4 regions of the Micromonospora sp. NPDC050417 genome follow, and region 1 is predicted to be linked to each of the others. Evidence: riboswitches for the same ligand, from Rfam matches in the RefSeq annotation. Region 1 holds a riboswitch; each other region holds the start of a gene.
The links. A riboswitch is a leader RNA that binds a small molecule or an ion and turns the genes downstream of it on or off. The one in region 1 is predicted to bind cobalamin.

Region 1 (5,159 bases):
AGCGCCGGTCGGAAGTGCATCAGCAGCACCTCGCCGGGCTTCACCACCTTCGTCGGGGTCTGGTAGCGCACGATCCCCTCGTTGACGGTCTCGGTCCAGTGGAAGACCGCCTTCATGCCGCAGTCGTGCGCGGCTTTCAACGTGGTCGCGTCACGGTTGCCGAACGGCGGGCGGAACAGGACCGGCCGTCTGCCGAACAGTTGCTCCAGCTTGTCCGCCGCCCCGCAGATCTCGTGTTTCTGGAAGGCGTACGACCTGCCCTTCAGTGACGTATGGGTGATGGTGTGGTTTTCCACCACCCCGCCCGCCGACTCGATCTGCTTGAAGTAGGGCGTGTGTTCGGCCGCTGCCGGCGAGTTCAGGAACATCGTGACCGGGATGTGCGCCTCCCGGATGAAATCGATGACCGCTGGTGGACGGGCCATCCCGCCGTCATCGATGGTGATGAAGGCAACCTTCTGGTCGGTCGGCACCCGGAACCAGAACGGGGCCGAACCGTCCTTGGGCAGTTGCACCCGCTGCGGTGGCGGCGCCTCGGGGAAGTCCGGCACCTGGGCGAGATACCAGGCCAAGCTCTTCGGCGCGGGTGTGCCCGCCCCCGACAGCGAAGCCGACGGTGTTGCTGACGGCGTTGCCGGTGCGCCGACCGAGGGCGGGGCGGACGGGCTCGGTCGGCCTGCGGTGGTCGGAGCCGCGTCGAACGTGGGGTGGGCGCCGGCACCAGAGGCGCTCAACGTCAGCAGGGCCAAAAGCGGGAGTACGGAAAGGATGCGACGGGTGGGGGTGGATGTCACGCCGGGACTGTAGCCACCAAACGTGAGGAACCTGTCAGCCCGTGAGGTTGGACGAGGGAGTGCATGATCCATGCGCCGCTGGCTGTTCTGCGGACCGCCGCCAGAACAGCCAGCGGCGCAATGATCATGGCTAGGTGTTCTTGAGGAGGTGTCGTGGTCTTCGAAGAGCGAGCGCATAGCCCGCTCCAGTCCTGGTCAGGAGGGGCGGTGACCAGACGCCCAGCGGTCCTGGTGGATCACCGACGACACCGGGCGTCGCTGGCGCCAGCCGTGCCGCTCCAGGTCCGGCGTCTGCTCCAGATGGGTGACCGGGCCGAGGCAGAGCCACGCCACCGGACGGATGGTGGCCGGGATGCCGAGCAGGTCGCGCAAAAACGGCTCCCGGTAGAACGAGACCCAGCCGACCCCGACCTGCTCGGCGGTCGCAGCCAGCCAGAGGTTCTGGATCGCCAGACAGACCGAGTAGAGGCCGGCGTCGGCGATCGCGTGGCGGCCCAGCACCGCCGGCCCACCCCGTTCCGGGTCGTACGTCACCACGACCGACAACGTCGACTCGCGTACGCCATCGATTTTGATTCGGGCGAACCGTTCCGCCGCCGCACCGTCGAGAGTGGCCGCGAAGGTGTCCCGTTCCCGCTCCACGTGCCGGTGGAACTCCTCCCGCAGCTCCCGATCGCGGACCAGGATGAAATCCCACGGCTGGGAGAGACCGACGCTCGGCGCGGCGTGCGCCGCCGTCAGGATTCGGTCCAGCGTCTCGTCGGGGATCGGCGCGCCGGTGAACTGGGCACGTACGTCCCGGCGACGGTGGATGGTTTCGTAAAGTCCGGTGTTCAAGGCAGGCTCCCGCTGCGCTCGCGCCCCTGACGGGGCCGGTGACGCGAGGCCGGTCTTCGGACTCCCGGATCTACGCTGGTCACCCGCCTTCCCAGCCCCTCAGGGGCCAGTGGCTGCGTCTGGTACGCGTGGGTGGCAGCTCCCCGGTCACCGCGGCGGGCCCGTGCCGGATTCACACCGGCTTCCCGATTCTCCCCGCTCGCGCGGGGCACCTCGCAACGTTTGTGCCACCGCGCACAATAGCGGCACCGGACGGGTGGACGGCCTCGGGACGGGGAGCCCGTCACCAGCGTCACGTTCTCCTCGCCGTCCACCAAACTTCGCCCCGATCGTCGGCCACTCGCCTTACCGTGGAGGCTCGGGAGGTGCGATGGCGACGGTGGCGGTGACCCGGGTGGTGGACGCGTCAGCGGACGAGTTGTGGCGGGTCTTCACCGACCTGCCCGGCCGGGGCGGCTGGCTCTCCACGGTCACCGGGATCGACGTGCTCACCCCAGGCCCACTCCGGGTGGGCAGCACCTGGCGGGAGGGGCACCGGCTGCCGGACGGGACCGAACTGGCCGAGGAGTTCCAGGTCGAGGAAGCGGTCCCGCCCCACCGGCTCACCGTCACCTCCGCCGGCATCGGCGTCGAGTACCGGACCGCGTACACCTTCACCCCGATCGAAGGACGGCGGCGTCGACGTACCGGCCGGACGGCGGTCAGCGTGGTGCAGGAAGGGACGGTCACCACCCCGCACGGGCGGCTGCTGGCGCTGGTCTTCGGTGGGCTGGCCGCCCGTACCGTCGAGGGCGTGTTGCGTCGCGACCTCGCCGACCTGGCCGCGGCGGTCACCGCCGATGGCCGGGAGCGCCGGGGCGGCCCGGCCGCTGCCGCCTGACCTGCCGGATTTCGGTCCGCGCAGGCTCGGTAGGGTCGCGGGCGGAGGTGCTCGATGCGATCTCGCAGCGGTGGGCTGTTACGGCGCAGGCCGGCCGCCGCCGTGATCGCGGCGGCGCTGGTCGTCGCGGCGGTCGCCGTGATCGTGTACCGCGTCCTCTCGCCCGCCGAGGTGCTCACCCCCGCTCGCACCGGCTACCCTGCCCCGGTCAGCGCGGCAACCGGGGTCGTCGGCACGCTCGCCTCGGCCCCGCTGATCGTGGACGGCCGGCTGCGGATCTATGCCACCGACCGCCAGGTCCGGGCCGACCAGCCGGTCGACGCCCGGACCCGACGAACCCCGTACTGGTCGTACCGGCGTTGGCCGGCGGAGCTGATCGGCATCGTGGCCAGTGGCACCACCGTGGTCAGCCGCTGGTCGGACGGGGACCTGGTCGCGCAGGATGCCCGTACCGGCCGGATCAGGTGGCGGGCCGACGGCCCTCCGCCGGGACACGGGTACGACGGGCGCCGCACCGGGGCCAGCGTCAACTACACCCCCGCCGGCCTGATCCTGGCGACCGGACGCAGCGGTCGGACGGTGCTGGTGGTGATCGGCGGTTCCGGGCTGCGTGGTCTGGACCTGGCCGACGGCGAGCAGTTGTGGCGGGTCGACATCGACGGCGCCTGTCGGGCCGGTGCACTCACCACCACCGCCGGCCAACTCGCCACGGTCGACGCCTGCGCGGCTCCGCAGACGGTGGAGTTCCACGACGTGGAGACCGGTGACCTGGTCCGGCGGTGGCGACCTGAGGATGCCGGCTCGGAGTTGGGGTTGGTGCCGCTCGGCTGCGGCAACGGCGAGTCGAACTGCCCGGGAATGCGTACCACCAGCGCCGGGACCAGCCGGGGTTGGCTGGTGGACGGGGACGAGCCGGTGCCGGTTCCGGTGCTGGACCCGACGGATGTGGTGCTCGACGGCGACGTGGCGCTGACCCCGAGCGGGCGGGAGCTGGTGGCCCGTTCCGTACGCGACGGCACCGAGTTGTGGCGGCGTACCGGCCCCGAGATGGCCCGGATCGTGGCCGTGCAGCCGGGGCGGTTGCACCTGCTCACCGACGCGCACGAGTTGATCACGCTCAACTCGATGACCGGTGCGCAACGGTCGAGCTTCCCCCTCGTCGCCGGTGACGAGGTCGTGCCGTGGCGGACCGGATTCGTGTACGCGGCCGACGGTTTCGTGGCGGTGGAACGGCTGGCGGCGGCGGCCCCGCCGGACGCGGCCGACCCACAGTTCTACGCGGCTCCGCAGCCGGTCATCCTCGCCGCCACCTGAGCCCCCTTACCGCTGGCGGGCGGGGGTCGGGAGGTGATTGACCAGAAACCACCGGGTCGATCAGTAGCGCCCGCAATCCGCACTTATCAGGGCATAAGTAGAAGTATCTTCACGTAGCGACTGACTCCACCGTTCGACGTTCAGCGAAAGTGGGGAAGATTCATGCATCGCGTACGTGCCTGGGCGATCCTCGTGCCAGCCTGGTCGATGACGCTGGCGCTGATCTGCCTCGTAGCCCCGCCCGCACCGGTCGGCGCCGACCCCGGTGACTCCGAGAACGCCGTCGGAATCCAGTTGATGGAGACGCCGCTCGACCGCAAGGACGACCCACGGGCCCGGACCGCCATTGTCGACCACCTGCCGGCCGGCGGTGAGATCCAGCGAAAGCTCAAGGTCAGCAATCGGACGGACCGCCGGCAACGGGTCCAGCTCTACGCCGGAGCCGCGACCGTCGAAGGCGAGCGGTTCCGGTCCGGCGACGGACGGGCCGTCAACGAGCTTGCCTCATGGATCTCTCTCGACACGGACGAGATCGACATGGCCGTCGGCAGGACCGTCGAGGTGATCGCCACCGTGAAGGTGCCGGGCAACGCCTCGGCCGGTGAGCGGTACGCGGTCATCTGGGCATCGGCCACCTCCGCCCCGGAGCCGGGCAGCCTGGTGACCGAGGTGCACCGGGCCGGTGTCCGGCTCTACCTTGGCGTCGGCACCGGTGGCGAACCACCGTCCTCCTTCGACATCGACGAATTCGTCCCCGGACGGGCTCCCGGCGGTCAGCCCTCCCTCACCGTGCGGGTACGCAACACCGGTGGCCGCGCACTCGACATGACCGGCAAGGTGTCGTTCGTCGGCGGGCCGGGCACAGCGGCCGGCCCGTTCGACGTGGTAGACGGCACCACACTCGCCCCCGGCGAATCAGGGTCGGTGCAGGTCGCACTCCCGCCCGACCTGCCGGGCGGGACGCGTCAGGCGGAGGTGGCACTCGCCAGCGGCCTGGTACGGCGTACCGCCGCGGCCGAGGTGGCCTTCCCAGCGCCGGACGTGCCCAGGTCCCCGGGTTCCCTGATCCGCAACCCGACCGTGTGGTTCAGCGGCTCGCTCGCCGTCGGCGTGGTGGTCCTCCTGTCCGGCCTGGCGCTGGTGTTCCGGTCACGCCGTCGTCGTCAACTCGCCACCGACCGGGAGAGCTGACCGGCGCCACCCGGGTTCCGGGTCACTCATCCCGACACGGCGGTACGGCGCCGGGACCGACGGATCAGGAGCAGCAGGCCGGTGAGGACGACCAGCCCCACCACGAGTGACCCGGCGACCAGCGCCCAGAGCGGGCCGAGTCG
Region 2 (5,159 bases), on a different contig from region 1:
CGGCCTGGTGATGGTCGCCACGATCGCGTTCGGCATGGGGATCGACAAGCCGGACGTACGCTTCGTCGCCCATCTCGACCTGCCGAAGTCGGTCGAGGGCTACTACCAGGAGACCGGTCGGGCCGGCCGGGACGGGCTGCCCTCCACCGCCTGGCTCGCGTACGGGCTCCAGGACGTGGTGCAGCAGCGCAAGATGATCGACAGTTCGGAGGGAGACCTGACGCACCGTCGGATGCTCGCCGGACACCTCGACGCGATGCTGGCCCTCTGCGAGACGGTCGAGTGCCGACGGGTCGGGCTGCTCGCCTACTTCGGCCAGCGCAGCGACCCGTGCGGCAACTGCGACACCTGCCTCACCCCGCCGCAGTCCTGGGACGCGACGATCCCGGCACAGAAGCTGCTCTCCACGGTGCTGCGCCTGCACCGTGAACGGAACCAGAGGTTCGGCGCCGGGCAGTCGATCGACATCCTGCTCGGCAGGAAGACGGAGAAGGTCGTCCAGTACGGCCACGACTCGCTCACCGTCTTCGGTATCGGCGGTGAACTGCGCGAGGCCGAGTGGCGCGGGGTGGTCCGCCAGCTCCTCGCCCAGGGCCTGCTCGCGGTGCAGGGCGAGTACGGCACCCTGGTCCTCACGGAGACCAGCGCGGAGGTGCTGGGCCGGCAACGGACGGTGATGATGCGACGCGAGCCGGAGCGGACGTCCACCTCCCGTGCCGCCAAGTCGCGCGGCGCGACCGCGACGGTCGAACTGCCGCCCGGTGCCGAGCCGGTGTTCGAGCGGCTCCGGGCCTGGCGGGCGGCGACCGCGAAGGAACAGGGCGTCCCGGCGTACGTGATCTTCCACGATGCGACACTGCGCCAGATCGCGACCGAGGTCCCGTCGTCCCTGGCCACGCTGGGCGGGGTCAGCGGCGTTGGTGAGAACAAGCTGGCGAAGTACGGCCAGCAGATCCTGGACACCCTGGCCAACGACTGACCGGCTCAGCCCAACGGCTCCCCCGACCGGCGCAGGTTCCACCGCCCCGCCCCTCCCCCGAGCACGGTCGCGGTCAGCGGGGCGATGTCGATGCGCCAGAACGAGGCGGGGGTCGCCGCGATCGCGTTGACGACCAGGGCGCGGATCACCATCGGGTGGGTGACGGCGATGACCGTACGGGCGGTGCCGGGGAGTTCCCGTAACCAGGTCCCGGTCCGGGCGATCAGGTCGTCCAGACTCTCGCCGCCGTGGGGCGCGGCTGCCGGGTCGGTCAGCCAGGTCGCGACCGCGTCCGGCTCGTCGGCCGCCACCTCGTCGAGGGTACGCCCCGACCAGCGACCGAGATCCCCGTCACGCAACCCGTCGTCGGGGGTGGGAGTCAGCCCGAGCGCCGTGGCGGTCTGGGTGCAGCGCCGGGCGGGGGCGCAGCGCACCTCGTCGTAGCGGATCAGAGTCGCGGCGGCGGTGGTGGCGGCGGCGAGCCCGTGCTGGTCCAGCGGCTCGTCCAGGGGAAACGCCGCCCGGCGTACCGCCGGGGTGGACGCGTGGGAGACGAGGACCAGTCGGATCACCACCTGTGTCGACCTGCTTTCGATCCGGGTGCCGGCTCACGCCGGGGTGGTCGGTGCGCCGGGCACACGGGGCCGCAGTTGACACCCCTGCGCCGCCGCCCGTAGCGTCCCGAGCACAGCGTGACGGTGGGAGGAAGCCGGTGGGAACCCGGCACGGTCGCGCCACTGTAACCGGTCCGCCGATGTCGGCGGCTCCGGAAGTCAGACCCTCCACCGTCACGGACGCCGCTATGGGACGCGTGATCCCGAGGAGGTTTGCCATGGCAAACATATCCGTATCCGCACTGCCGACGCCGACCGCCGTACCGGCACCGACGCCGATCCCGCTCCGCCAGATCCTGCCCTGGGCGATCTTCGGTGCGGTGCTCGCCGTCGTGCTGCTCTACTTCGTCGGCGCGGAGCAGGGTGTGACCTCCGTCTTCTCCGGCGAGTCGGTGCACGAGTTCGTCCACGACGGACGCCACCTTCTCGGTTTCCCCTGCCACTAGTAGCGGGCGGACTCAGATGCTCTCCGCTCGTTCACTGCTGATTCGTGGGATGCTGGTCGGCCTGGCCGCCGGTGTCGCCGCCTACCTGTTCGCCACCCTCTTCGGTGAGGGCCCGGTCGGGCAGGCGATCGATTTCGAATCCGCGCAGGGTGCTGCCGCACACGCGGCGGCGCACGCGGCCGACGCCGGGGCACACACCGACGCGGCCGAGCCCGAGTTGGTCAGCCGTCTCGTGCAGAGCACGATCGGGCTGGCCACCGCCGCACTTGTGTACGGGGTGGCGCTCGGCGGCCTGTTCGCGCTCGCGTTCGCGATCGCGTACGGCCGGATCGGTCGGTTCACCCCGAGGGCGACCGCCGCCCTGGTCGCCCTCGGCGGCTTCGTGACGGTCGCTCTCGTCCCGTTCCTGAAGTACCCGGCGAACCCGCCGGCCACGGGTAACCCGGACACCCTCGACCAGCGGACCGTCCTGTACTTCCTGATGATCGTGATCGGGGTGGCTGCCGGGCTGCTCGCCCTGCACCTCGGCCGCTGGCTCCACCCCCGGTACGGGGCGTGGAACGCGACCCTGCTCGCGGTGGGGGCGTACGCGGTATTCATCACCGTCGTGCAGCTCTCGCTGCCGACGATCAACGAGGTGCCGGACGGCTTCCCCGCCCTGGTGCTGTGGGAGTTCCGGCTGGCGTCACTCGGCACCCAGTTCGTCACCTGGGCCACCCTCGGGTTGCTCTTCGGCGCGCTCACCGAACGCCGGGTCCGCGCCACCGCGACCCGACGGGCGGGCGAGACGGTCCCGGCCTGATCGCTTCGACATTCGACAGCACGGCCACCGCTCGGCGGGCTCCACGCCCGTCGGACGGTGGCCGTGGCAGTGTCCGGCGCCGCGTCGTTCAGCCCCGGCTGTGGACCGGGTTCGGCGTGTGCGGCAGCTTGCCGAGTTGGCGCCACTCGGTCTCGGCCACCTCGACCCCGTAGTGCTTCGCGGCGACCTTGATGTTGGCGAAAGCCTGCTCCCGCTCGGCGTCGGTAACGCCCTGTACCTGGTCAAACCGGGCCACCGCGTTACGTACGTGGGAGGCGTCGACTAGGGGTTCCTTGCGTTTTGTCGGGAACGCGAAGACCGTGTCTGGTAGTTCCCGCTTCTGCTTGCTACCGAGGGTGCCGTGCTCCTCGTGCGGCTTCCAGGTGGTTTTCATGCTGCTTCCCTACCCCGACCGGGGGCGGGATACACCGGTTCAGTGGCTGCGGTGGTCGCCGCCGTCGGCATCGGTGGGCAGCTTGCCGAGAACCTTGTCGATGATGTGGATCCGGGCGTTGACGGCACGGTAGTCGACACAGAGGGTGTCCGCCTGGCCGGCAACCCGGGCCATCGCGCCACTCGCGGTCACCTCGACCGGCGTGCCGTCCAGGGTGGTCACCTGGCCGGCGGCCACCAGGTCGGCCAGCGGGCGGGACCCGTCCACGATGTGCGCCTTGAGCAGTGCACGCAGGTCGTCCTTGCGCTCGATGAAGAGCTTGTCGAGGGTGTCCTCGGAGAACTTGCCGCCGAACGCGTCATCGGTCGGGGCGAGAATGGTCAGCCCCGTCATGCCGCGCAGTTCGGGCCCGAGTCCCGAGGCCCGCAGCGCCGCCTCGAAGCGGGTGAGGACGGGAATCCACTGCAACACCACGTCGACCGGCTCACCGGCGAGCGACGCCGGGTTCCCGGGATCGGTGCCGGCGGGCAGCACGTCGCAGAGTGGACCGGTCACGCCGGCGGGTCCCGCTACGGCCGGTGCGCCCCGGGCGGCGCCGCGTTCGCCGTGGTCGGGGTCGGCGCCCGTACAGGCGGTCGCGACGAGCGCCAGGAGCAGTGCCGCGACGGCGAGGCCCGGTGCCGTACGGGACCGGCGGGTGCCGGAGAGGGTCGACGGGTGGTACGGAGCGGATGGCTCGGACACGGTCTCAGCCCTTCGGATCCGGTCGTACCGGCGGACCGGGCTCGGGGCCCGGCCCGCCGGTACGAGGGTGCCGGTGGTGATCAGGTGCGTTACGGGTCCTGCCTGGTCAGAGCCCCGCGCACTGGCCCGATCGTGGGCCCTGCACGGTGTTGCGGAGGCCGAGGTTGATCGGCGCCGGACTGTTCCCGGCGCAGCTCAGCGGACCGCTGACGGTGTTCCCCGCGAGCAGGGGCAGGTCGGCGCCGGTGGCGTTGGCCGCCAGGGTGACCGGGCCGGAGACCGCGACGTCGACCAGGGCGACCGCACCGCTGGTCCCGGTGACCGACACCGGACCGCGTACCGTGCTGTCGGCCAGGAAGACCCCGGCGGCGCTGGCGGCGCTGACCGGGCCGCTGATGGTCGTGCCGGTGGCGATCAGGGTCGCACCCGGCCGGACCGTGATCGGACCGTTCACCGTGGCACCGGCGAGGCAGGTGACTCCGGAGACGACCAGCGGCCCGTTGTGCCGGTTCGGGCCGCTGGGGTAGACCCGCTCGGCACCGACGAGTTCCTCGGCGCCCTGGGCGTCGAGCAGCAGCGGGATCAGGCCACGCTCCGGCTGGGCCAGCGGTACGACGTACCCGTCGGCGGCCTTGACGACCTTCCAACCGTGCGCCCGTACGCGCTGCGCGACCGTGAAGCCCACTCCGCCGGGACCGTCGGTACGGGTCCCGTTGTACTGCTCCTCGGTGAGCTTGTACGCGCACGGCGCGTTATCCAGGATCTGGTCCTCGGTCGGCGCGTTCGCCGGTGGCGGGGCCTCTCCCGGGTGTGGCGCCGGGTGCGCCGGGATCAGGTGCGAGCCACGGAAGACGATCCGGCTGCTGTTCGACGCCTGGAACGTGATCGCCTCGGTCCGGGCCTGCTTGATCGCGTCCAGGTTGGCCCGGTGGTAGTCGAGGAACTCGTTGAACGTCCAGAGTGCGGAGAACGTCTTGCGCCGCCGGTTGTTCGCCGTGTTGCCCTCGTCCGGTCGGGTGGCGCCACCCGAGCTGCGCAGTTCGAGCAGCGAGTTGACCACGTTCTTCAGGCCGAGGGTGTTGCGCAGGATGGTCTCCTCGCTCAACCCCACGTTGCCCCCGCCGTTGCACCCGTACGGGCACGGCCACCAGCCGTCCTTGGCGCCGTGTTCGTACATGTG
Region 3 (5,159 bases), on a different contig from region 1:
GTCCGGTGGCGGGGTGGGCGGCTACCTCGGCTCGGACGCCGAACACGTCGTGCAGCAGGGCCGGGGTCAGGACGTCGGTGGTGGGCCCCGTGGCCGCCACGGCACCGTGGCGGAGGACGACGAGAGTGTCGCAGAACATTGCCGCCAGGTTCAGATCGTGCAGCGCCGCCACGGTGGTGATGCCGAATTGTCTGACCAGGTGCAGGAGCTGTAGCTGGTGGTTGATGTCCAGGTGGTTGGTGGGCTCGTCGAGCAGGAGCAGGTGGGGCTCCTGGGCGAGGGCCCGGGCCAGTTGGACCCGTTGGCGTTCGCCGCCGGACAGGGTGCGCCAGGTGCGGTGGGCGAAGTCGGCGAGGTCGACCCGGGTGAGAGCGTCGGTGACGGCCGCGTGGTCGGCGGCGCTGTCGGACCATCGGGAGCGGCGGTGCGGGGTACGGCCGAGGAGCACCACGTCGCGGACGGTGAGTTCGAGATCGGTCTCGGCGTGCTGGGCGAGCAGGGCCATGCGTCGGGCGATCACCCGGCGGGGCAGTGTCGTGAGGTCCTCCCCGGCGAGGAGACGACGTCCCCGGTCCGGCGTGCTGAGGCCGGCGATGATCCGCAGCAGCGTCGTCTTTCCCGAGCCGTTCGGCCCGAGCAGCCCGACCAGGGTGCCGGCCGGTACCGAGAAGGAGACCTCTTCGATGATCCTGGCCGTCTGCACGGCGTAGCTGATGTCGGTGACCTTAAGCATCAGGCGTGCCCACCCTGCGCCGCAGGAGCAGTACGAACGCGGGCACGCCGAGCATGGCGGTCAGGACGCCGACCGGAAGTTCCCGAGGTTCGAACAGGGTGCGGGCTGCGGTGTCGACCCAGATTACGAAGATCGCTCCGGTCAGGACCACAACCGGTAGGTGTCGGCGGTGGTCGGGGCCGGTGAGCAGGCGGGTGGCGTGCGGCAGGATCAGTCCGACAAATCCGATCGCGCCGCTCACCGCGACCAGGGTCGCGGTGAGCAGGGCCGCGGCGCCGAGGAGCAGCCACCGGATACGGGCGACGTTGACTCCGAGCGTGGCCGCCGCGTCGTCGCCGAAGGCGAACGCGTTCAACGTGCGGGCATGTCCCAGCAGTATGGCCAGCACGACCCCCAGGACGGTTGCCGCGGAGCCGAGGTCGGCCCAGTTGGCCCGGCCCAGTGATCCGGACAGCCAGAACGTGATCTGCTGGGTGGCGTGCGGGTCGGCCACCCAGATGATGACGAATGAGGTGACGGCGGCGCAGAGCTGACTGACCGCCACCCCGGTGAGGATCATGCGGGTGGGTGCGAGTCGGGCTCCCCGGCTGCTCGCGCTCGCGATGACGAGGGCGAACGCCGCGAGTGCTCCGACGAACGCGCCGCTGGTCAGCGACCAGACCGTCGAGCCGACGCCAGCCACGATGATCAGGACCGCGCCGAGGGAGGCGCCGGAGGAGATACCGAGCAGGTACGGGTCGGCCAGCGCGTTGCGGGTGACGGTCTGCATGACGGCTCCGACGGCGGCGAGTCCTGCTCCGACGGCGGCGGCGAGGAGGACCCGGGGTAGGCGAATCTGCCAGACGATGTGGTCCCGCAGGAGCGGCACGTCGGAGCGCAGCACGCCCACGTGGTCACCGATGACGGTCCACACGGTGCCGAGCGAGAGGTCGGCGGGTCCCACGGTCACCGCAGCCCCGATCGACAGGACGAGTATCCCGGTCAGCGTGATGACCAGCACCGTAACGCCCGGGCGTGGCGCCGCCGTTGCTGGCGGCACCACGCGTCGGTCGGTACGGTGCGTGCTTCCGGCGGTCAGCGTGGTGTCCGGGTTGGCAGCGCGGCGAGCCCCTGCGCCAGGTGCTCGATGCCGAGCACGTTCCGGACCCCGGCGGTCGTCTCGGAGAACGGGATCACGACGAACCGTTTGCCGGTCACGGCCGGCAGGTCCCGCAGAGTGGCGTTGCCGGTGAGGAAGCTCTGTTTGGCGGCGGCCCGGTCCCACTCCGCGTCCACCAGGACGATGACGTCCGGGTCGCGTTCGACAACCTTTTCCCAGCTGGTGTCGCCCCAGCTACCGGGCAGGTCGGTGAACGCGTTGCCGACCCCCACCGCTGACATGAGCATTTGTGGCCCACCGCAGCAGGAGCCCACGCTCGGCGCGTCGGTCCCGCTGTCCCACCAGAGCACCGAGATGTCCTTCGCGTCCTTGACACTCGACGCGGCGGCGGCGATCCGCGTCCTCTGCGCGTCGATGAGGGAGGTGCCCCGCTCTGGTACCCCGAAGATCGCGGCGATGTCCCGGATCTCCCCGTACACGTCGTCGATGGTGAGCGGCGACGGGCGAGTTTCCTTCGGGCAGCCGGCGGGCGAGAGGTACGTACCGACGTTCAGGCTGGTGTAGGTGTCCCGCTCGCCGATCCCCTCGTCACTGAACGCGCTCGCGAACGAGGCGTAGACGAAGTCCGGAGCAGCCTCGATCAGCTTCTCCTTCGACGGGTACTCCTTCGCCAGCACGGGGATCTTCTGGTACGCGGCGGCGTACTCGGGCAGGATCGCGTCGTCGAGGTACGCGGTGCCGATCATCCGGTCCTGCAGACCCAGCGCGAGCATGATCTCAGTGGCCGCCTGGTTCATCGTCACCACCCGCGATGGCGGCTGGGCGAACTGCACCGGCACACCACAGTTGGTGAGCGTGACCGTCGTGGCCGACGGTGTCCCGGACGGTGCGCCCTGGTCCGAGGCGCAGCCGGCGACCGACACAGCGAAGATCATCATGATGGACAGCGGCGCGACAACGCGCCAGGACATACGGGGCCGCATTGCGCGCATGCGCATCAGGGACCGCCTTCCAGCACCTCGTGGACGGGTCGTTACGTGCCGTGGCCGGTCTCCTGGCTGTCGGGAAACGCGTCTCCGACCGGCCTTCCCAGGCTGATGCCCAGTGACCTCGTACGACGAGGGCCAGAGACTTCCCGATAACAGTGGCGAGGGCCGCACCGGTCTCACACCGGTTTCCCGAGCACCACGGCGGCGCTACTCTAGCGCCCCGGTCGCCGCACGCAATATGACGCACCACACCATGCTCAAGCCTCTGTTGTCGCCGGGGTCGGGTAGATCAACTTATCGACGTGTCCGTCGACCAGCCCTCGGTTCGCGTCATTCCCCGACACCTCCGCGACCCGGGACCAACCCGTCCGTCAGCAGTTGTGCGCCAGGGCACGCGCCCAAGCGCGGCGCCGTCCCGCGCAGCCTTGCCACCGAGCACGTGATCCGGGTGGTCAGGGAGAGCGTCGCTCTCACAGGTCCGGTGGCTCCGCTGCCGCCATGGCTTTCCAGCGCGCCTCCGCGTATCGTCCCGATGTATCGCAACGATACATCGGACAGTGGGCTCGACCGAACGAGGGAGCGGCGATGAGGCGGGTCGATTACGACACGGAGCTGTACCAGAACTACTCCCGCGGCCGTGCGCTCACCGAGCACCAACTGGAGGCATGGACAAGCGCCTTTGCCGCCGCGCTACCCGACCGGCGCCCGCTGGTGGGGCTGGACGTCGGGTCGGGGACCGGCAGGTTCACCCCCGCGCTGGCGCGAGCGTTCGGGCCGGTGACCGGGGTCGAGCCGTCGGTCCGCATGCGCGAGCAGGCGCAGGAGCAGGAGCAGCATCCGGGCGTGCGGTACGTGGCAGGCTCCGCCGAGGACATGCCAGTTCCCTCGGGTAGCGCCGACTACGCGCTCATGTTCCTGTCCTGGCACCATGTCCAGGACAAGCCCCGAGCGGTCAGGGAACTGGCCAGGGTGGTCAAGCCGGCCGGGAGGCTGCTACTGCGCGCGAATTTCAGCGACCACCATCCCGAGCCGTGGTGGCTGGACCACTTCCCTCGCGGCCTTGAGGTGGACACCGCCCTGTTCCAGCCGCTGCACGAGGTCATCGCGATGTTCACGGAGGCCGGTTGGCGTGTCGCCGAATTCGGCCTGGTTACCCATTTGTCCGACGGCACTCGCGCCGACATGCTCGAACGGCTGCGTTTGCGTACCCTCTCGTTCTTCGCCCAGCTCAGCGCCGATGAGGTGGAGGCCGGCCTGCGCAGCATCGAGGAGGCCGTGTCCGGCGATCCCGACGCCCCATCGCCCGCGCTCTCCGAGCCGCTGCTCACCCTCGAACGACGCTAGCCAGGTCAGAGCCAGCTTCCTGCAGGTCGAGGACGCGGGCTCTGACTCGTCGGGTGGGCATGATCGGGCACACGGCGCGTCACGGTGTGGCGTCTCGCGGCAACGGGTGGTCGCGGCCCACGTCACCACGCTAGCCAATGCGACCCTCTGCCTGCCCGTGCAGGTTCCAGTAATAGGTGCGCAGAATGTCCCCGTCGGGAGTCAGTCGTTGGGATCCGGCTCTCCACCCCAGCCGTTCGTAGAAACCGGCTGCTCCTAACGGCCCCACCGACGTCTGCAACTCGGCCCACGTCGCGCCGACGGTCCGGACGTGGTCGATGAAATGGGCTACCAGCCGCTCACCGATTCCGCTCTTGCGCCAGCCCGGGTGCACCGCCAGCGCGGTGACGACGGCGACCTGCGGAGAGGCGAACGACTCGGGTTCTGCTTGCTCTGCCTGGCGGTGGAGCAAGCGGCGTGCCCACGGGCGGAACCGCGATCGCAGCAGGCGGGCCGCAACGCGAGGCCGGGCAAACAGCGCGACGCATCCCGCGCCCGCGAGGGACGCCATCGTGCGCCGGTCCGCCGTCAGCGCGGTCGCGTGCGCGACCTGGTCGCTGGTGCCCAACAGGAATCCGACAACCTCGTCCGGGGCAGCCGCCGGGTCAATGACGACGTAGCCGACGCCGTGCCCCGAGTCGAGGAACGTGCGTTGCCAGCGACGGACAAAGCGGGCACCGAGCGACGGGAAGACCCCGAACGGTAGGAGACCAACGTGGGCACGGGACGTGGCTGGAAGGTCTTCGTCCGTCATCGGCCGCAGGACGAGCTGGCCGCGAGCTGGATCGGTTGCCGCAGATTCGGAGATCGGCAGTGATGCCGTGGTGCTGACGTCGGGACTGCTCTTGATCCTGCGGAGGAAGCGCATAACCTCGACAACCTCGATGTCAGGGCGGAGATTCGACCCGCCGCAGGTCACCCACCTCGTCTTGCTGGTACATCTCCCCGGCCCTGG
Region 4 (5,159 bases), on a different contig from region 1:
GTGCACACCCGTGAGGAGTTGACCACGGTCGCCGAGTTGGCCGAGCGACACGGCGTACGGGTCGTGGCGGACGAGATCCACGCGCCGCTGGTGTACGCGGGCGCGACCTTCGTTCCGTACCTGTCGCTGCCCGCCGCGGCGAACGCCTTCGCGCTGCTCTCGGCGTCGAAGGCATGGAATCTGGCCGGACTCAAGGCTGCGGTGGCGGTAGCCGGACCGGAAGCGGCGGTCGACCTGGCACGGATGCCACCGGAGGTCGGCGACGGCCCCAGCCACCTCGGCGTCATCGCCCACAGCGCGGCGCTACGACTCGGCGGCTCCTGGCTGGACAACCTGCTGGCGGGCCTCGACGACAACCGGAAGCTCCTCGGCGAACTGCTCGCCGAGGAGCTTCCACTGGTCCGGTACCGACCGCCGGACGGCACCTACCTGGCCTGGCTGGACTGTCGCGCCCTGGATCTGCCCGCCGACCCGGCGGAGGTGTTCCTGGCACGTGGCCGGGTGGCGTTCGTGCCCGGACCCGACTTCGGCACCGGTGGCACCGGCCACGTCCGGTTCAACCTCGCCACCTCCCCCGAGATCATCACCGAAGCGGTACGTCGGATGGCCACCGCCGTACGCTGAGTCGATCCGGCGCCCCCGGGACCAGGATCGCGGTGCCGGAGTACCTGACCGGCTACCGGTTCGCCTGACCGCTCTTCGGTTGGTGCGACAGCTCAGCCGAGCGCCCACGCCTCGGTGGTCGTGGTGACCGTACGGTCGGTGTCGGCGGCCTCTTCGACCGCCAGGCCGATCAGGTGGTCCTGTGCCCCGTCGGCCAGTGGGTACGGCGGCGGGCCTTCACCGCGTACCCATGCGGCCATGGCCTGGAGCAGGGTCGCGGTGGCGATCTCGTCGTCGTTCCAGCGCAGGCCCGGATAGGGATTGCGGTAGAGGACTTCGGAACCAAGGGTGATGGTCTCGGTGTCGAAGCCGTCAAGGTCCAGGTCGTGACCGGTCTGCCGCCGTACCAGGGGTGTGCGCACGATCGCCCGGGGTGCGGCCAGGTGGACGATCTCGTCGTCGCGTAGCTCCCCGTGGGTGCCCCGGACGAGGAGTCGCCGGAACCGTAGTTGGTTGCGTGACTGGTTGTCGGTGAAGTCGTAGAGCCCGGAGCGGCCGTCGCCGAAGTCCAGGGTGGCGATGGTGGTGGTGGCGGGCTTCGGTGTCGGGTCGTCGGTCCAGCCCTGGCGGGTCTGCGGGTCGAGCAGCGGTGCGGTGGTCCGACTCGCCCGGATGGTGGCCGGGTCGTGACTGACGCCGAGCAGGCCACGGATGAGGGAGACGGCGTGGTACTGGTGCGTCGAGGAGACCTGGACCTGGGTCGGCGTACCGATGATCCCGGAGCGGACCGCCGCCGCGCGGGCGGCGTGTGCGGGCATCAGCAGATACTGTTCGGCGACCTGGACCAGGCCGGATTCGCCGACCTCGTCCCAGAGCCGACGCAGTCCGGCGACATCGGACGCGGGCGGGGTCTCGGTCAGCACTGGCACGCCACTCGCCACCGCCGCCGTGACCACGTCCGCGTTCACCGCTCGGGGCAGGGCGGTCACCAGGAAGTCCGGGCGGGCGGTCGCCAGGCAGTCGGCGAGCGAACCGAAGTACGGCACCGGCAGTGTCCGGGGTGTGGGAACCACAGCCCCGACGCAGGTCACGTCGGGCAACGCGGCGGACAACCGCCAGAACGCCTGCGCCCGCCAGCCGAACCCGATCAACGCGAACTTCGTCTCGTCTCTCATCCGGCCCACCTTAGGCATCCCTCGGGGCAGGCGGGCACGCCCACTGCTTCGTGGTCGTGCTCGACCGAAACGTACGCCCGGCGCCCAACCCGACACGCCTCCATGGTTATGCGTCGGTCTTCTCACCTGAAGTGGCCGGAGAGTCACCTTGTGCCGAGCTGTCAGCGATGGGCCTCTCGCCGTGCGGTGCACCTCGGCCGTGCGGTCGGTATCCGGTGGGCCGGGGGCGATCCCACCAGGACACGAACGCGACACGACATCTGGTGTTCGTTTATCCCTACCGCCCCATATATAGTTCGTGACGCAACTGGTTCAGCCGGACATCCAGCCGGCTGAGGCAACAGGGAACCCGGTGTGAATCCGGGACTGCCCCGCAGCGGTGAGTGGGAACGACCGCCGTCACAGAGCACTGGGAGCACCGGCACCCGCCGGTCACCTCCTGGGAAGCGACGGCCAGTAGGAGGACACGGGTTTCCGTGGCCGCGCCCGCGAGTCCGAAGACCTGCCAGTAGCGCCGCGCCCGGCGAACCGAGCGCGGCGGTCCGAGACCGCGCGGGACGGTCGACGGCTGCGACGCGACCCCCTGGGCTGCGCGTCTCCGCCTGCCTGCGCGCTCGGACCTCGTCGACGACGAGCACGAGGAGTGACAGGTGACGGTCACGGAGATGGTGACGGGCGAGGGAAACCCACTCGCACCGGGTCAACGCCGTACGCAGATGCACGTCCGTAAGCGCAACGGTGCGACCGAGCCGGTCGACGTACAGAAGATCGTCCGGGCGGTGGCGCGGTGGGCGGACGATCTGACCGAGATCGACCCGCTGCGGGTGGCCACGAAGACGATCAGCGGCCTCTACGACGGGGCGACCACGGCCGAACTGGACCGGCTGTCGATCCAGACCGCCGCCGAGATGACCGGTGAGGAGCCGCAGTACTCCCGACTCGCCGCCCGGCTGCTCGCCGGGTACGTCGACAAGGAGGTACGCGACCAGGGCATCGCCTCGTTCAGCCAGGCGATCCGGCTCGGTCACGAGCAGGGGCTGATCGGCGACGAGACGGCGCGGTTCGTGTCGGTCAACGCCCGGAAACTCGACGACGCGATCGATCCCACGGCCGACCTGCGGTTCGAGTACTTCGGACTGCGTACGGTCTATGACCGCTACCTGCTGCGCCACCCGGTGACCCGGCTGACCGTGGAGACCCCGCAGTACTGGCTGTTGCGGGTCGCCTGCGGACTCTCCGAGACCCCGGCCGAGGCGATCGGTTTCTACCGGCTGATGTCGTCGCTGGCCTACCTGCCCAGCTCCCCCACCCTCTTCAACTCCGGCACCGCGCACACCCAGATGTCCTCCTGCTTCCTGGTCGACTCGCCCCGCGACGAACTCGACTCGATCTACGACCGGTACGCCCAGGTCGCGAAGCTGTCGAAGTTCGCCGGCGGCATCGGCATCGCCTGGTCCCGGGTACGTTCCCGGGGCGCGCTGATCCGGGGCACGAACGGCCTCTCCAACGGGATCGTGCCGTGGTTGCGGACCCTCGACGCGAGCGTGGCGGCGGTCAACCAGGGTGGCCGACGCAAGGGCGCGGCCTGCGTCTACCTGGAGCCGTGGCACCCGGACGTCGAGGAGTTTCTCGAACTTCGCGACAACACCGGTGAGGACGCCCGGCGTACGCACAACCTGAACCTGGCCAACTGGATACCGGACGAGTTCATGCGTCGGGTCGAAGCCGACGAGGTGTGGTCGCTGTTCGACCCGGCCGAGGTGCCGGAGCTGCCGGACCTGTGGGGCGACGAGTTCGACGCCGCCTACCGGGCGGCGGAGGCGGCGGGCCGGTTCGTGCGTCAGGTCAAGGCCCGTGACCTGTACGGGCGGATGATGCGCACCCTGGCGCAGACCGGCAACGGGTGGATGACGTTCAAGGACCCGTCGAACCGGCTCTGCAACCAGACCGCCGAACCGGGCAACGTGGTGCACCTCTCCAATCTCTGCACCGAGATCGTCGAGGTCTCGGGCGACGGCGAGACAGCGGTCTGCAACCTCGGCTCGGTGAACCTGGCGGCGCACGTGGCCGGCGACGACCTCGACTGGGAGCGGTTGCGCGAGACGGTGCGTACCGCGGTGCTCTTCCTCGACCGGGTCATCGACATCAACTACTACCCGAGCGCCGAGGCGGCGGCGAGCAACCCGCGCTGGCGGCCGGTCGGGCTCGGCCTGATGGGCCTGCAGGACGTGTTCTTCGCGCTCCGGATGCCGTTCGACTCCGACCGGGCGCGGGAACTCTCCACCCGGATCTCGGAGGAGATCTACCTGACCGCCCTGGAGACCTCGGCGGAATTGGCCGTACGGTTCGGCCCGCATCCGGCGTACGCGCAGACCCGGGCCGCGCGGGGCCACCTCCAGCCTGACCTCTGGGGGGTCACCCCGTCGCAGTCGGAGCGCTGGGCCACGGTGCGGGAGCGGATCGCCGCCCACGGGCTGCGTAACTCACTGCTGGTGGCGATCGCCCCGACGGCGACGATCGCCTCGATCGCCGGGTGTTACGAGTGCATCGAGCCGCAGGTCTCCAACCTGTTCAAGCGGGAGACGCTCTCCGGCGAGTTCCTCCAGATCAACACCGCCCTGGTTCGGGAACTCAAGTCGCGTGGTCTCTGGACCGAGGAGATCCGTACCGAGATCAAGCGCGCGGAGGGCTCGGTCCAGGGTCTCCCGGCACTGCCGGCGGAGGTACGGGAGCTGTTCCGTACGGCCTGGGAGCTGCCCCAGCGGGCGCTGATCGATCTCGCCGCCGCCCGCTCGCCCTTCATCGACCAGAGTCAGTCACTGAACCTGTTCATGAGTGCCCCCAGCATCGGGAAGCTCAGCTCGATGTATCTGTACGCGTGGAAGTCGGGGCTGAAGACCACCTACTACCTGCGTTCCCGCCCGGCGACCCGGATCCAGCAGGCCACCGTGGCGATCAACAGGCCGGTGCTGGCCGTCGACGCCGAGACGCTCGCCTGCTCGCTGGAGAACCCGGAGTCCTGCGAGGCCTGCCAGTAGCCCCACCCGCTTCCGTCCACGATCCTGACGCACAGTGAGGCACCACGATGACCAGCACGACAAGGACAGCGATGTTGCTCGACCCGGGCATGAACCTGACCCTGCGCCCGATGAGATACCCACACTTCTTCGACCGCTTCCGGGACGCCATCAAGAACACCTGGACGGTCGAGGAGGTCGACCTGCACTCCGACCTGGCGGACCTGGATCGGCTATCGCCGGCCGAACGGCACCTGGTCAGCCGGCTGGTCGCCTTCTTCGCCACCGGCGACACCATCGTCGCCAACAATCTGGTGCTCAACCTCTACCAGCACGTCAACTCCCCCGAAGGTCGGCTCTACCT

Region 2: it holds a riboswitch for cobalamin, as region 1 does, so the genes downstream of both, ACIBF5_RS11270 (CbtB domain-containing protein) here and bluB (5,6-dimethylbenzimidazole synthase) in region 1, are expected to answer to the same signal.
Region 3: it holds a riboswitch for cobalamin, as region 1 does, so the genes downstream of both, ACIBF5_RS28645 (ABC transporter substrate-binding protein) here and bluB (5,6-dimethylbenzimidazole synthase) in region 1, are expected to answer to the same signal.
Region 4: it holds a riboswitch for cobalamin, as region 1 does, so the genes downstream of both, ACIBF5_RS32455 (ribonucleoside-diphosphate reductase subunit alpha) here and bluB (5,6-dimethylbenzimidazole synthase) in region 1, are expected to answer to the same signal.

What each region holds. Positions count from the first base shown of each region.
Region 1 covers NZ_JBITIH010000002.1:542,912-548,070, forward strand. Annotated here, with positions in the region: gene ACIBF5_RS05090 (polysaccharide deacetylase family protein) at 1-794, opposite strand, end outside; gene bluB (5,6-dimethylbenzimidazole synthase) at 990-1,631, opposite strand; cobalamin riboswitch at 1,661-1,862, opposite strand; gene ACIBF5_RS05100 (SRPBCC domain-containing protein) at 2,002-2,511, shown strand; gene ACIBF5_RS05105 (PQQ-binding-like beta-propeller repeat protein) at 2,566-3,825, shown strand; gene ACIBF5_RS05110 (hypothetical protein) at 3,988-5,016, shown strand; gene ACIBF5_RS05115 (hypothetical protein) at 5,043-5,159, opposite strand, start outside.
Region 2 covers NZ_JBITIH010000007.1:9,124-14,282, reverse strand. Annotated here, with positions in the region: gene recQ (DNA helicase RecQ) at 1-979, shown strand, start outside; gene ACIBF5_RS11275 (histidine phosphatase family protein) at 985-1,554, opposite strand; adenosylcobalamin (AdoCbl) riboswitch at 1,671-1,772, shown strand; gene ACIBF5_RS11270 (CbtB domain-containing protein) at 1,812-2,039, shown strand; gene ACIBF5_RS11265 (CbtA family protein) at 2,056-2,841, shown strand; gene ACIBF5_RS11260 (DUF6582 domain-containing protein) at 2,930-3,235, opposite strand; gene ACIBF5_RS11255 (fasciclin domain-containing protein) at 3,275-3,979, opposite strand; gene ACIBF5_RS11250 (M14 family zinc carboxypeptidase) at 4,086-5,159, opposite strand, start outside.
Region 3 covers NZ_JBITIH010000028.1:65,479-70,637, reverse strand. Annotated here, with positions in the region: gene ACIBF5_RS28655 (ABC transporter ATP-binding protein) at 1-733, opposite strand, end outside; gene ACIBF5_RS28650 (FecCD family ABC transporter permease) at 726-1,775, opposite strand; gene ACIBF5_RS28645 (ABC transporter substrate-binding protein) at 1,808-2,770, opposite strand; cobalamin riboswitch at 2,859-3,037, opposite strand; gene ACIBF5_RS28640 (class I SAM-dependent methyltransferase) at 3,407-4,165, shown strand; gene ACIBF5_RS28635 (GNAT family N-acetyltransferase) at 4,296-5,072, opposite strand.
Region 4 covers NZ_JBITIH010000054.1:864-6,022, reverse strand. Annotated here, with positions in the region: gene ACIBF5_RS32465 (MalY/PatB family protein) at 1-624, shown strand, start outside; gene ACIBF5_RS32460 (Gfo/Idh/MocA family protein) at 717-1,778, opposite strand; cobalamin riboswitch at 2,070-2,303, shown strand; gene ACIBF5_RS32455 (ribonucleoside-diphosphate reductase subunit alpha) at 2,444-4,816, shown strand; gene ACIBF5_RS32450 (ribonucleotide-diphosphate reductase subunit beta) at 4,864-5,159, shown strand, end outside.